DNA from 3 places in the Bradyrhizobium sp. CCBAU 53415 genome. Region 1 is predicted to be linked to each of the others. Evidence: riboswitches for the same ligand, from Rfam matches in the RefSeq annotation. Region 1 holds a riboswitch; each other region holds the start of a gene.
What was found. Region 1 has a riboswitch for cobalamin ahead of XH87_RS32110 (DUF1636 domain-containing protein). Riboswitches for the same ligand answer to the same signal wherever they lie in the genome.
Positions count from the first base shown of each region.

Region 2: linked by a shared signal. The riboswitch ahead of metE (5-methyltetrahydropteroyltriglutamate--homocysteine S-methyltransferase) and the one ahead of XH87_RS32110 (DUF1636 domain-containing protein) in region 1 are both predicted to bind cobalamin.
Region 3: linked by a shared signal. The riboswitch ahead of XH87_RS13995 (TonB-dependent receptor) and the one ahead of XH87_RS32110 (DUF1636 domain-containing protein) in region 1 are both predicted to bind cobalamin.

Region 1 covers NZ_LBJF01000027.1:860,561-864,770, reverse strand. The annotation lists gene cobN (cobaltochelatase subunit CobN) at 1-519, opposite strand, end outside; gene cobW (cobalamin biosynthesis protein CobW) at 519-1,553, opposite strand; gene XH87_RS32110 (DUF1636 domain-containing protein) at 1,550-1,924, opposite strand; cobalamin riboswitch at 2,020-2,239, opposite strand; gene cobO (cob(I)yrinic acid a,c-diamide adenosyltransferase) at 2,280-2,915, shown strand; gene XH87_RS32100 (cobyric acid synthase) at 2,928-4,210, shown strand, end outside.
Region 2 covers NZ_LBJF01000001.1:173,855-178,064, reverse strand. The annotation lists gene XH87_RS00660 (IS1182 family transposase) at 1-81, shown strand, start outside; gene metE (5-methyltetrahydropteroyltriglutamate--homocysteine S-methyltransferase) at 308-2,653, opposite strand; cobalamin riboswitch at 2,756-2,958, opposite strand; gene XH87_RS00650 (nodulate formation efficiency C protein) at 3,766-4,210, shown strand, end outside.
Region 3 covers NZ_LBJF01000021.1:140,213-144,422, forward strand. The annotation lists gene XH87_RS13995 (TonB-dependent receptor) at 1-1,688, opposite strand, end outside; cobalamin riboswitch at 1,796-1,991, opposite strand; gene XH87_RS14000 (amidohydrolase family protein) at 2,265-3,755, shown strand; gene XH87_RS14005 (CobW family GTP-binding protein) at 3,759-4,210, shown strand, end outside.

The sequences.
Region 1 (4,210 bases):
GCTCATCTCGCCGACGACCGGACCGGCATAGAGACCCGAGGCCAGCGCGAGCTGCGCGATAGCCGCTTGCGCCGCGACCGGGCCGCCCGTGTCGCAGAGCACCTTGAGCCGGCGCAGCGTCGAGACCGGCAGGGTCGAGTATGCATCGAGCCGCGCGTCGTCGCGGCCGTCGGCCGGCAGCACGGCCAGCACGATATTGCGGTCTCTCGCAAGTTGCTGCAGGGCCGCGAGCCCGTACGGCCAGTAGGACTCACCACCGATCAGGCGCACGAGGATGCCGCGCGCCTGCGACAGCGTACGCTCGATATAGGTGTCGACCGACAGCGGATGACGGAGCTCCGCAAGATTGGCGAGCCGCAGCGACGGCAGGCTGTCGCGCCCACGCCGCCAGCCGGCCGCGAACGCAGCCAGATCGGAATCGGAATACGAGAGCACCACGAGATCGGCCGGGTCCTGGCCGATATCTCTTGGCGTCGCGGTCTCCTCCAGACCGCGGCTCTCGCGGAAGACGACGTGCATCAGACGCCCAGTCCTGACCTGATCGCGGCCTCGTCGATGTCACCGTGCTCGCCGATCACGACCAGCTTTGACTGCCTGAGACCCGTGCCCCAGGGCTTGTCGAACTGGTGACGCACGCGCTCGCCGACGGCCTGCAGCAGGAGGCGCATCGGCTTGCCCGCGACCGCGATATAGCCCTTGGCGCGCAGCACGTTCTGCTCGCGCGCCAGACGCTGGACCGAGGCCACCAGTGCATCGATATCCGCGACCTCCGGAAGATCGATCACGACGGAGGCGAAATCGTCGTGCTCGTGCTCCTCCTCGCCGTCATGATGCGACGGGCGCGCGGCGAGATCGTTCTCGGCGGCAGCGCCAAGACCGAGGATGACACGCGCATCGATCGCACCGTCGGTGATGGGAAGCATCGGCACGCGGCGCGGCATCTCGGCGATGATCGCCGCCTTGGCGGCTTCGATTCCCGCCGCGCCCGCGAGATCCGCCTTGGTCAGCAGCACGATGTCCGCGCAGGCGATCTGGTCCTCGAACACTTCCGACAGCGGCGTCTCGTGGTCGAGATTCTCGTCCGCCGCGCGCTGCGCATCGACCGCGGCCGGATCCGGCGCGAAGCGGCCGGCTGCGACGGCTTCGGCATCGGCCAGCGCGATCACGCCATCCACCGTGATGCGCGAACGGATCTCCGGCCAGTCGAATGCCTTCAGCAGCGGTTTTGGCAGTGCCAGGCCCGAGGTCTCGATCAGGATGTGATCGGGCTTCACGGGGCGCGCCAGCAACTGCTCCATGGTCGGAATGAAATCGTCGGCGACGGTGCAACAGATGCAGCCATTGGCGAGCTCGACGATGTTCTCCTCCGGACAATTGGCGTCAGCGCATGATTTCAGGATCTCGCCGTCGACGCCCTCGCTGCCGAACTCGTTGACCAGCACGGCGAGCTTCTTGCCGCCCGCATTGCTGAGCAGATGCTGGATCAGCGTGGTCTTGCCGGAACCGAGAAACCCCGTAACCACCGTAACGGGGACTTTTGCGAGCGAGTTCATTCGGCGGCCTCCGGCACGACGGCAATGGGGGGAATGCGGGCAAGCGACTGCTTGCGGAATATTTCCGGCCGGCTGCGCCAGGGCACGAGGCCGTCGGGCGCGGCCGCATAGGCCGCGGCGCCCGCGACCACGTCGTTCGCATTCGTCTCCGACAGGCGGCCGTAGACATAGGACCAGCGGCCGGGAGCGCTGAGCGCGACCGAGCAGCCCTGGCTGCAGGCCGACAGGCATTCCACGGGAACCACATTGACGCCGTCGGGGACGCCGGCGTCGAGGATCGCGCCATGCAGGCGCTTGCCGGGCGTCGTCTCGCCCTCGCCAAGCGTCTCGCCGGCGCGGCAGGTGATGCAGACGTGAAGTGTGACGGTCATCGCCTCTTCCAGGATAGTCGGCGGGAGGCGAGAGGCGCACGGACCCTGACTCGAGAGGCCCGTTTCCCCGTCGCGGAACACCCCGTCCGCCGGTCCAAAACTCGTCCGCGCTGGCAGGTCTCCCGGCTTGCGGAGCAGGGCTTTGCCCTTCGATCCCCGCCTTCCCGATTCCCAAGGGGATCAGTGGCTTCGGGCATCTCTCCGGTCACGGTCGCGGGGGCGGCTGCATTTTGGACCCAAATCTTGCCGATTCGGACCCTATCGCATTCCCTCTTCGCCTGTCATAGGACAGGAACCAACGCCGGGCCACCATTTGCCGGTGGCCGCCACTTGTCAAGCCGAAGGACCGGGTACCATGACGCCTGAACCGGATACCCAAACAGCTGAGGAAACCGACGCCCGGCACGCCAAGAAAATGGCGAAGAAGAAGGCTGCCCGCGACAAGATCATGGCGGCCAAGAGCGGCGAAAAGGGCCTGATCATCGTTCACACCGGTGCCGGCAAGGGCAAATCCTCCTCGGCCTTCGGCATGATCGTCCGCTGCGTCGCCCATGGCTTCCCTTGCGCGGTCGTGCAGTTCATCAAGGGCGCCTGGGACACCGGCGAGCGACGCCTTCTCACCGGCCATTTCGGCGATCTCTGCCAGTTCCACGCGATGGGCGAAGGTTTTACCTGGGAGACGCAGGACCGCGCTCGCGACATCGCCGCCGCGCGCGCCGGCTGGGAGAAGGCCAAGGAACTGATCCGCGATGAAAGCTTGCGCATGGTCGTGCTCGACGAGATCAACATCGCGCTGCGCTACGATTATCTCGACATCACTGAAGTGGTCGACTTCCTGACGACGCAGAAGCCGCCGATGACGCATGTCGTGCTCACCGGGCGCAACGCCAAGGACGAGTTGATCGAGATCGCCGACCTCGTCACCGAGATGACGCTGGTCAAGCACCCATTCCGCTCCGGCATCAAGGCGCAGGCCGGCGTCGAGTTCTGATTGGGCTCCGCGATGACGCGCGCATTGATGATCCAGGGGGCCGGCTCGGACGTGGGCAAGTCGCTCATCGTCGCCGGCCTTGCGCGTGTCTTCACGCGGCGCGGCCTGCGCGTGCTCCCCTTCAAGCCGCAGAACATGTCGAACAACGCGGCCGTGACCGTCGACGGCGGCGAGATCGGACGCGCCCAGGCGCTGCAGGCGCTGGCCGCCGGAGTCGAGCCGCACACCGACATGAACCCGGTGCTGCTCAAGCCCGAGACCGATGTCGGCGCGCAGGTCATCGTTCACGGCAAGCGCATCGCCACGGCGCGTGCGCGCGACTACGCCGCGATGAAACCGTCATTGATGGGCGCGGTGCTGGAGAGCTTCGAGCGGCTGAAGGCGCGCGCCGATCTCGTGCTGGTCGAAGGCGCCGGCAGTCCGGCCGAGGTGAACCTGCGCAAGGCCGACATCGCCAATATGGGCTTTGCACGCAAGGCAGACGTGCCGGTCGTGCTGGTCGGCGACATCGACCGCGGCGGCGTCATCGCCCAGCTCGTCGGCATCAAGACGGTGATCGACCCCGACGATGCCGCGATGATCCGCGGATTTGTCATCAACAAGTTCCGCGGCGATCCCACGCTGTTCGACGACGGCTACAGGCTGATCGAGGAGAGGACGGCCTGGCGCGGCTTCGGCGTGCTGCCCCGGTTCGCGCGTGCCGGCGAACTGCCGGCCGAGGATGCGCTCGGCCTGCGCGATGCGCGCAAGCCCGGCCAATGCAAGATCGCCTGTCTCGCACTGTCGCGGATCGCCAATTTCGACGACCTCGATCCGCTCAAGCTCGAGCCGGGCGTCGATCTCGTGATGGTCCGTCCCGGCGAAGCCATTCCGGGCGACGTGCGCCTCGTCATCATTCCCGGCTCGAAATCCACTCGCGGCGACTTGGCCTTCCTTCGCGCGCAGGGCTGGGACATCGATCTCCTCGCGCACCACCGCCGGGGCGGCCACGTGCTCGGCCTCTGCGGCGGCTATCAGATGCTGGGGCGCAGCGTTGCGGACCCGCAAGGAATCGAGGGTCCCGCGGGCGACACGCCCGGCCTCGCGCTGCTGGATGTCGAGACGATGATGAGCCCGCAGAAGACGCTGACGCGGGTCACGGCCGTGCATGCCGCCACCGAGCAGCCGATCGAAGCCTACGAAATCCATATCGGCCGGACCGACGGCCCCGATCGCGCCCGCCCGTTCGCGAAACTCAATGGCGAGCCGGAAGGCGCGATCTCGAGGGATGGACGCGTGCAAGGCAGCTATCTGCA
Region 2 (4,210 bases), on a different contig from region 1:
CTGCACGTGCTCGCCTACAATCTCACACGCGCAATGAACATCATGGGTGTCGGTGCGCTGATCGCGGCGATGCAGGCATGAGGCAGGAGCGCTGTCGTGCGCGTGCCGCCAACCTTTATCAATCGATCACAGTGACCAAGGGAAGCCAATGGACCGGCTTCCGGCACCTTGCCGGAAAATATGCCACTTTAGCGCCAGCTGGCCCTCACAGGGGCCGTTCACGGCCGCGTCACCCCGCGCTGAAGCGTTTTCACGCAACCAAGACCACAAGCGGATCAGCTTTGTCGAGAAGAGACCCAAGCCCGGATCAATGGCCTCGCGTATCGGATGCAGCGCGCAGTTCGCGGGCGGCAGCGACCATGTTCGCCAGCGCCGGCCGAACCTCCTCCCATTTGCGCGTCTTCAGGCCGCAGTCCGGATTGACCCAGAGCTGCGAATCCTGCAGCCGTGTCCGAGCCAACGCTATCAGCTTCTTGATTTCGCTCGTCTCGGGAACGCGTGGAGAGTGGATGTCGTACACGCCCGGCCCGATCTGATTTGGATATTCGTACTTCCTGAACGCCTCGAGTAGTTCCATTTTCGAGCGCGACGTCTCGATCGAGATGACATCCGCGTCCATTGCAGCGATCGCACCGATGATGTCGTTGAACTCCGAGTAGCACATATGCGTATGAATTTGCGTTTGATCAGCGACACCCGATGAGCAGATGCGGAAGCATTCCACGGCCCAGTCGAGATAAGCCGTCCAATCCGATCGGCGCAACGGCAATCCTTCGCGGAGTGCAGCTTCGTCGATCTGGATCATGGTCGCACCAGCATTCTCGAGATCGCGAACTTCGTCTCGGATCGCGAGCGCAATCTGGCGGCAGACCTCGCTTCTGGGAATATCGTCGCGAACAAAGGACCAGTTCAAGATCGTCACCGGTCCGGTCAACATCGCCTTCATCGGCTTCCTCGTTAGTGATTGCGCGTAGCGCCACCAGTCTACGGTGATCGGCTTCGGCCGCAAGACATCGCCAAACAGGATCGGTGGCCTGACGCAGCGCGAGCCGTAGGATTGCACCCATCCGTTCCTGGTAAATGCGAAGCCGGCGAGTTGCTCGCCGAAGTACTGCACCATGTCATTGCGCTCGAACTCGCCGTGCACGAGGACATCAAGACCGATGTCCTCCTGCCAACGTACGGCGCGCGCAGTCTCCTCCTTGAGGAACCTGTCGTATTGTTCGTCACTCATCGCGCCTCGCGCATGCGCCGCACGGGCATTCCGGACCTCTGTGGTCTGCGGAAACGATCCGATCGTCGTGGTAGGAAAAGCCGGTAGTCCGAAACGATTGCATTGGATCTCGGCACGACGGGCAAATGGGCTGGCGCGCCGGCGCATGGTTTGGTCGATCGCTCTCATCCGGACAGCGACATTGGCATCATGGATTTTCGGCGAGGTCCGGCGGACAGTCGCGGCGCATTCCGACTCGGCAAGAGCTTGCGCAACATTCTGGTCGCCTGCGAGTGCCCGCGCCAGGATCGCAAGCTCACGCATCTTCTGAACCGAGAAAGCAAGCCAGCTCTTGACGTCGGAAGCGAGCCCGGTCTCGAGTGCCACATCGACCGGCACATGAAGTAGCGAGCAGGATGGCGCGATCTGTACACGATCCTTGCCGAGCTTCGCAATCGCAGGTTCCAGCCGCTGGCGGAGCGACGACAAATTCGACCGCCATACATTCCGGCCGTCGACGACACCGAGCGACATGACGAGATCACTTCGGCCGCCAGCAATGATCTCATCCAATAACTCTGGCGCTCGAACCAGATCGAGGTGCAGTCCGGCAACTGGCAGGCTCAAGGCGGTGTCCAGATTGTCGCCGAGGTCGCCGAAATAGCTGGCAACCATGATCTTGATGGCCGGCCCCTCCTTGGCGAGCCGGTCATAGGCATGTAGCAAGGATTTTCGCGCCCCCTCATCCAGATCAAGAACCAGGCAGGGCTCGTCGAACTGGACCCAATTTGCCCCGCGTTTGGCTAATTCCTGCAGAACCTCGATATAGGCCGGTATCAGTTGATCCAGTAGTGAGAGTGGCTGGAAGGCAGGATCGGCACTCTTGCCGAGCTTTAGGAACGTGACCGGCCCGATCAGGACAGGGCGGGTCTGAAAGCCGAGGGCCTTGGCCTCCTCATACTCCTCGATCGGCTTGCGAGAGCACAGTCTGAAAGTCTGCCCGCGGTGAAACTCGGGGACCATGTAGTGGTAGTTGGTGTCGAACCACTTGGTCATCTCCTGCGCGGGTGCGCCAAATCTGCGCGGTCCGTGACCGCAACTCGCATCCTGCTCGTCGTATTGTAAACCGCGGGCCATGGCGAAGTATGTCTTGAGCGAAACGGGTTCGGCTTTCGAGGCGTAGATGTCCGGGATGGCCCCAACCATGACACTTGTGTCGAGCACCTGGTCATACAGCGAGAAATCGTTCGATGGAATGACCGTGACGCCGATGGATTTCTGACGAGCCCAGTTCGCGGCACGCAGGCCAGCTGCGTCCTCGAGCAACTGCTGTTCGCTGCTTTTTCCGGCCCAGTAGCTTTCGAGAGCGAGTTTGAGCTCGCGCCTTGGACCGATGCGTGGCGTTCCGAGCGTGGCAACCGGAAGGGAGAGAAGAGACATAGCGTTAACCCCATGTTGGGGGCAAAGGCCATGGCGGACGCAGGCAGGGGAAGTCGCGCGTGCGACGGCTGCTTGGCGCACCACCGGGACACCCCGCCCGTGGACGAATATATTGTCGGGGCAGGTCTCCTGGCTCGCGGGTCATCGCTGCTGTCCGGCCTTCCCGAAGCCGCGCAGGCTTCAGTGACATCGTTGGACAGCGGCTCGCCGCTCACAGTTGCGGGGGCAGCGCCGGCATTTTCACCGGCTTCCCTCTTAGCTCCGGATCAAATGGAAACCGGAGAACCTCGACGACTTGGATTATCGGCAAGAGAACTCTGCGGTCAACCTCTCAGATTATGTCTCAAGCTAATGCTGCGACATCTGCTACGCGAATGACCGTGCATCTCTATCGTTGACCTCGATATAAAGGCGTTCTCCAATCAGCGATATCGAAATGGTATCGGAGCTGCCTGCGCGTGCGTGTTGAATAGGCCCAAGACACCTGGCCAAAGCAAGCAACATACCCGGCGAGCACGTTGATTTGCGGTGCCAGCCAGACTTCACATGCTCGGCGATGATGATCGGCTTCGCGTCGTTCGCCATCGATACAAAGCGCACTTGACTGAGGCTGTTCTCGACTTCCGAGGCGCCGCATGTCGCCAAAGGAGCGCCAAACGCGCCATGACCCCGTGGCCGCAAGTGCCCAAAGGCATGGCAGAGATCGAAAAGCCCACATTCCGGCAACGGTACCGAACCAAACGGTTCAATGGCGGCAAACGCGCCGAATATCCGGTGCGTGACGATGATGCATAAGCCGCGATGGATAGGCTGAATGGAACGATCGAAACGTCCGCAAGTCGGAAAGTCGACAAAGAGGACACAAAAGCGGTGCGAATTGCCGTCTACTACCTGGCACGAACAATGCAAGTCCTCGGCATGCCCAGACTCCTCCTGCTGGGCATGTCCAGCACAGCAAATTGGGGCTGTCGCTGGCGACTGAAGTTAGCGGCGCGTGACATGAAGGGGAGCGCCTGGTCGCGCGGGACACCAGCGGTCGCCCCGTCGCGTCGCCGCTAACTTTTTTGCGCTCGCGCATAACAGGTTGAAGTTGCCCGCTTTGGAAGATGTGGATGAAACCAGATAGGCCGACGGTTCTGAAGAAAATGTCTGGAAGTCGCGCGCTATTATTTTGTCTCGGTCGATCCCTGATCTGCCTGGCCGTGCTGGCTGCGACGAGCAACAGGGTTTGCGCCAACGACAGCCCGCTTATCGAAAGAGTCAAGTCAACGTGGCGAGCGCAAAACGGTGAGACGATAGAACAAATTATCTCCAACGTCTCGAAGGTGGCACAGTTCGTCCCTCGAATGTGGGGCGTCGCTGAACTTGACCAAAATGAATATGTTTTCGTTTCGTGGACCAGGCACCAGGATGTTAAATCAGACGAACAGTACGCTATCACCTGGAAGGTCGCGCTCGACGGGACGATTGAACTTGCGTCGACCTATGCAAAGCCGATGGAATTGGGCTGGCGCGCCTTGGCGCTCTCGTTGATCGCCAGTGAAGTCAGGGATGGCG
Region 3 (4,210 bases), on a different contig from region 1:
CTGCCGGTGGCCAGATCGAAATTCTTGTTTGCGGACGACAGCGAGATGATCCCCCCGACCGGATCGACCGCGGTGGCATACTGGCCATAGAAAGCGAGATCCTTGACGGGCGTATAGACCGCGCCGGCGCGCCAGGTCGTCGAGGAGAACGACTTTTCGAAGCTGTTGGCGGGCGTGACATAGTCGGTGCGCGTGACCGTCGGCTCATCCTGGCGGATGCCGGCAATCAAGGACAATTGCTCGGTGACCGACAGCCGGTTCTCGGCGAACAGCGCATACTGGTTGGTCACGCTGCCGTAGCCGGGAACTGTGGCGTTCGGGCTGCTGAATACGCCTGAGCCGAAGTCGAACGGGTTGACGGACGACGAGCCGCCGTAAGGTGAATTGTTGGTGTGGGTAAAATTGATGCTGTTGACATCGAAGCCCGCGACGAACTCGTTGGCCATGCCGAAGACATGTCCGCGGAATTTCGCATCCATGCGATTGCCGACCTGCTGCTGATCGTGAAAGATCTCGATGTAGCTGCTTCGATTGATCAGGCCGGTGGCGGGATTGTAGGCGTAGCTCTCGACGTCCTTCCAGTGCCTCCTGGAGTTCAGATAGTAGAGCGTGTTCTGGATCGAGATTCCTTCGGCGACCTGCCAGTCGGTCTTCACCTGATTCCAGCTGTCCTGGTAGCGGATATGGCTGTCGCCGACATTGTAGTTCTTGAAGCGTAGCGATTCGTCGAACCTGCCGTTGATCAGCGGCGTGCCGAAGTAGCGCGACGGGTTGCGGTCACCGTAATCCGTGGACAGCGTCCAGGTGACGTCTTCGTTCTGCCTGATCTGGACCACGGCATGAAGCGCGACATTCGAGGTGTTGTCGCGATCGACCCATCCGTCCGACATATTGCCGGTGGCGGTGATCCGATAGGCGACGTCCTTGCTGATCGGACCACCGCTGTCCACCGCGATTCGCCGCGTCATGTTGCTGTCCAGCGACACCTCAGCCTGGTTGCGGGGAACCCACAATGGCAGTTTCGAAACCACATTGACGGCGCCGCCGACTGCGCCCGCGCCGTACAACACCGACGCAGGGCCGTGCAGCACCTCGATACGCTCCGTCGACCAAGTGTCGAACGGAAAGGTCACCGTCCCGGCGCCGATATAGAGCTGGGTGCCGTCGTACAGCGTCATGACGGATCCAAGGCCCGTGAAGCCGCGGGTGTTGAACGATACGCCGCCATTGCCCGGTGCCGGGCTCGCCGTGAAGCCGGTCGCGTTTTGCGTCACCGCGTCCAGGATGTTCAGCTGGCCGCGTTCGGCGATTGTCTCGGCTGAGATCACCTCCACGCTGGCCGGCGTCTGCAGTCGCGTCAGGCCGAGGCGGCTACCGGCCGTGCTCGCGCCAGTGAGGTTGAGCGTCGGTGCGGCGAACACGGGATCCGTTGGGTTGGCAGTCGGAGCACGCGCGTCGCCAGCCACGCTTCGCTGCTGGCGTGAGCGCGCGGAGCGCATTACATCGCTGCGCCGGGTGCTGCGGGCATTCGGCTGCCTCGCTGGCGGCTGCACTACGACAGGATCGAGCGTCTGGGCCGGCCTTTCGGACTGTGCCCAGCAATCCGTCGACAATAAGAGGCAGGAGAATGCAACTGAACGGAGCAGCGCGCGGCGACGCCGTGGCGTGAAGATGGTACGGGAGGTCATCAATAGGCTCGCGATAACGTGGCACGTCACCGCGAACGTAGTTTGGCCGCTGCCTCAAGAAGACGGCAACCCAACACCCACCAGGACACCCCGCCCAATGTGCTCGCGTGTGACCACGACTGACGGCAGGTCTCCTGGCTCGCGGGTCGTTGCCTTTCGCCGCCTTCCCAGGCCCGCAGGCCCAGTGGCGTTTGGCGAAGGCTCACCGCTTACAGTTGCGGGGGCAGCCACGGCGTTGGGGGATCCCCCGCACCGTATTCCCTATTGATCTCCCGAAGGAGAACCGTCGCAGGCACCCTAGTTTTATTTGCAAAGGGCTGTCAACTGGCCGTTCCGAGCTCGGCGCATCGCGCCGTCATCGACAACCTGCGGCTCGCACGTCAGCTGTCGGGCAAAACGGCGAAGACGGACGGAGCTCATGTCCGGCAAAGCAAATCATGCCGCGAGGCTGCAAGCGCATGTCTGCGATCCCCGCCAAATAGCCTTCCGCGGAAGCATGATGCGTCGGCTTCGGTGGAGGTGGTCGTTGCTCCCGGAATCTGCCTTGATGCGATCTCAACTTGGTGGAGTGACGGTATGAGCGGTCTGGTGATCTCTGGCGGCCGGGTGGTGGATCCCGCGAGCGGGATGGACGCCGTCGGCGATGTGGCGGTGGTGGACGGCAGGATCGCCGCCGTCGGCACGGGCCTCGGCGGCGCCGAGCGGGTGATCGACGCGACCGGCCTCGTGGTCGCACCCGGCTTCATCGATCTGCATGCGCACGGCCAGTCGATCCCGGCCGACCGCATGCAGGCGTTCGACGGCATCACGACGACGCTCGATCTCGAGGCCGGCGTGCTGCCGGTCGCATCCTGGTACGAGCGCCAGGCGCGGAAAGGCCGCGTGCTGAACTACGGCGCCGCGACCAACTGGGCCTTTGCCCGCATCGGCGCGATGACGGGCTCCAATGCGGAGAGCTCGCTGGAGGCGTTCGGCAATGCCATGCGCGACCGCCGCTGGATCGACAACGTCGCGACCGAAGCGGAGGTATCAGGCATTCTCGATCGCCTCACGCGCGGCCTGAACGAGGGCGGCATCGGCATCGGCATCCTGAACGCCTATGCGCCGGGCGCCGGCGTGCAGGAACTGACCGCGGTGTGCCAGTTGGCTGCGGCCAAGGACGTGCCGACCTTCACCCACGTCGCCTTCATGTCGCGCATCGACCCCGAGAGCGCGGCGGAAGCCTATATCCGGCTGATCGGCTATGCCGGCGCCACCGGCGCGCACATGCACATCTGCCATTTCAATTCGTCGAGCAAGACCGACGTCGAGCGCTGCCGCGTGCTGATCGCGAAGGCGCAGGCGCAGGGCCTTCCGATCACGGTCGAGGCCTATCCTTACGGCACCGGCTCGACCGTGCTGGCCGCCGCCTTCTTCAGCGATCCCGAGTTCGTCGAGCGCAACGGTACCGGTTATGATTCCGTGCAGCGCGTGACCGACGGTTATCGCTTCCACGATCGCGAGGAGCTCTTGAAGGCGCAGGCCGAGGAGCCGTCCTCCCTGGTGCTCTGGCACATCCTCGATACCGAGAACAACGCGCACCACCGCGACCTGCTCGACATGTCGGTGCTGTATCCCGGCGGCGCGATCGCGTCCGATGCGATGCCGTGGACGCTGTCCGACGGCAGCACCTATACCGGCGACGCCTGGCCGCTGCCGGATGACGCCACCTCGCATCCGCGCTCGGCCGGCTGCTTCACGAAATTCATCCGCGAATGGGTGCGCGAGCGCAAGGCCGTGTCGCTGCTGGAAGGCGTGCGCAAATGCGCGCTGATCCCGGCGGAGATCCTCTCCCAGAGCACGCCCGCGATGCGCGCCAAGGGCCGGCTTGCGAAAGACGCAGATGCCGACATCGTCGTGTTCGACTACGAGAAGCTCTCGGACCGCGCGACATTCACCGCGATGAACCGTCCCTCCGAAGGCGTGCGGCATCTCGTCGTCAGCGGTCAGGTGCTGATCTCCGACGGCGTGCTGGACGTGGCCGCGAGGCCCGGCAAGCCGGTGCGCCGCCCCGTCGTCGAGGGCTGACCCATGCCGGTCCCCATTCTCCTGGTGACGGGCTTTCTGGGGGCGGGCAAGACCACGGTCGTGAACCATCTGCTGGCGCACGCCGAGGGCCGGCAGATCGCCGCCGTCGTCAACGATTTCGGCGCGATCAACATCGATGCGGAGCTGATCGCGGGTGCGAGCGACGGCGTGGTCAGCCTCGCCAATGGCTGTATCTGCTGCTCGCTCGAAGGCGATCTGCTGCGCACGCTCTCGACGCTGCTGCGGCGCGATCCCAAGCCGGAATATATCGTCATCGAGACCAGCGGCGTCGCCGATCCTGCCGATATCGTGCGCAATCTGATGGACCCGGTAATCCTGCGCGAGGCGCCGCTGGAGACGGTGCTCTGCGTGATGGACGCAGGCACGCCGCCCGCCGCCCTCGACGACGCGCTTCAACGTTCGCAGTTGCGCGTCGCCGACATCGTGGCGTTGAG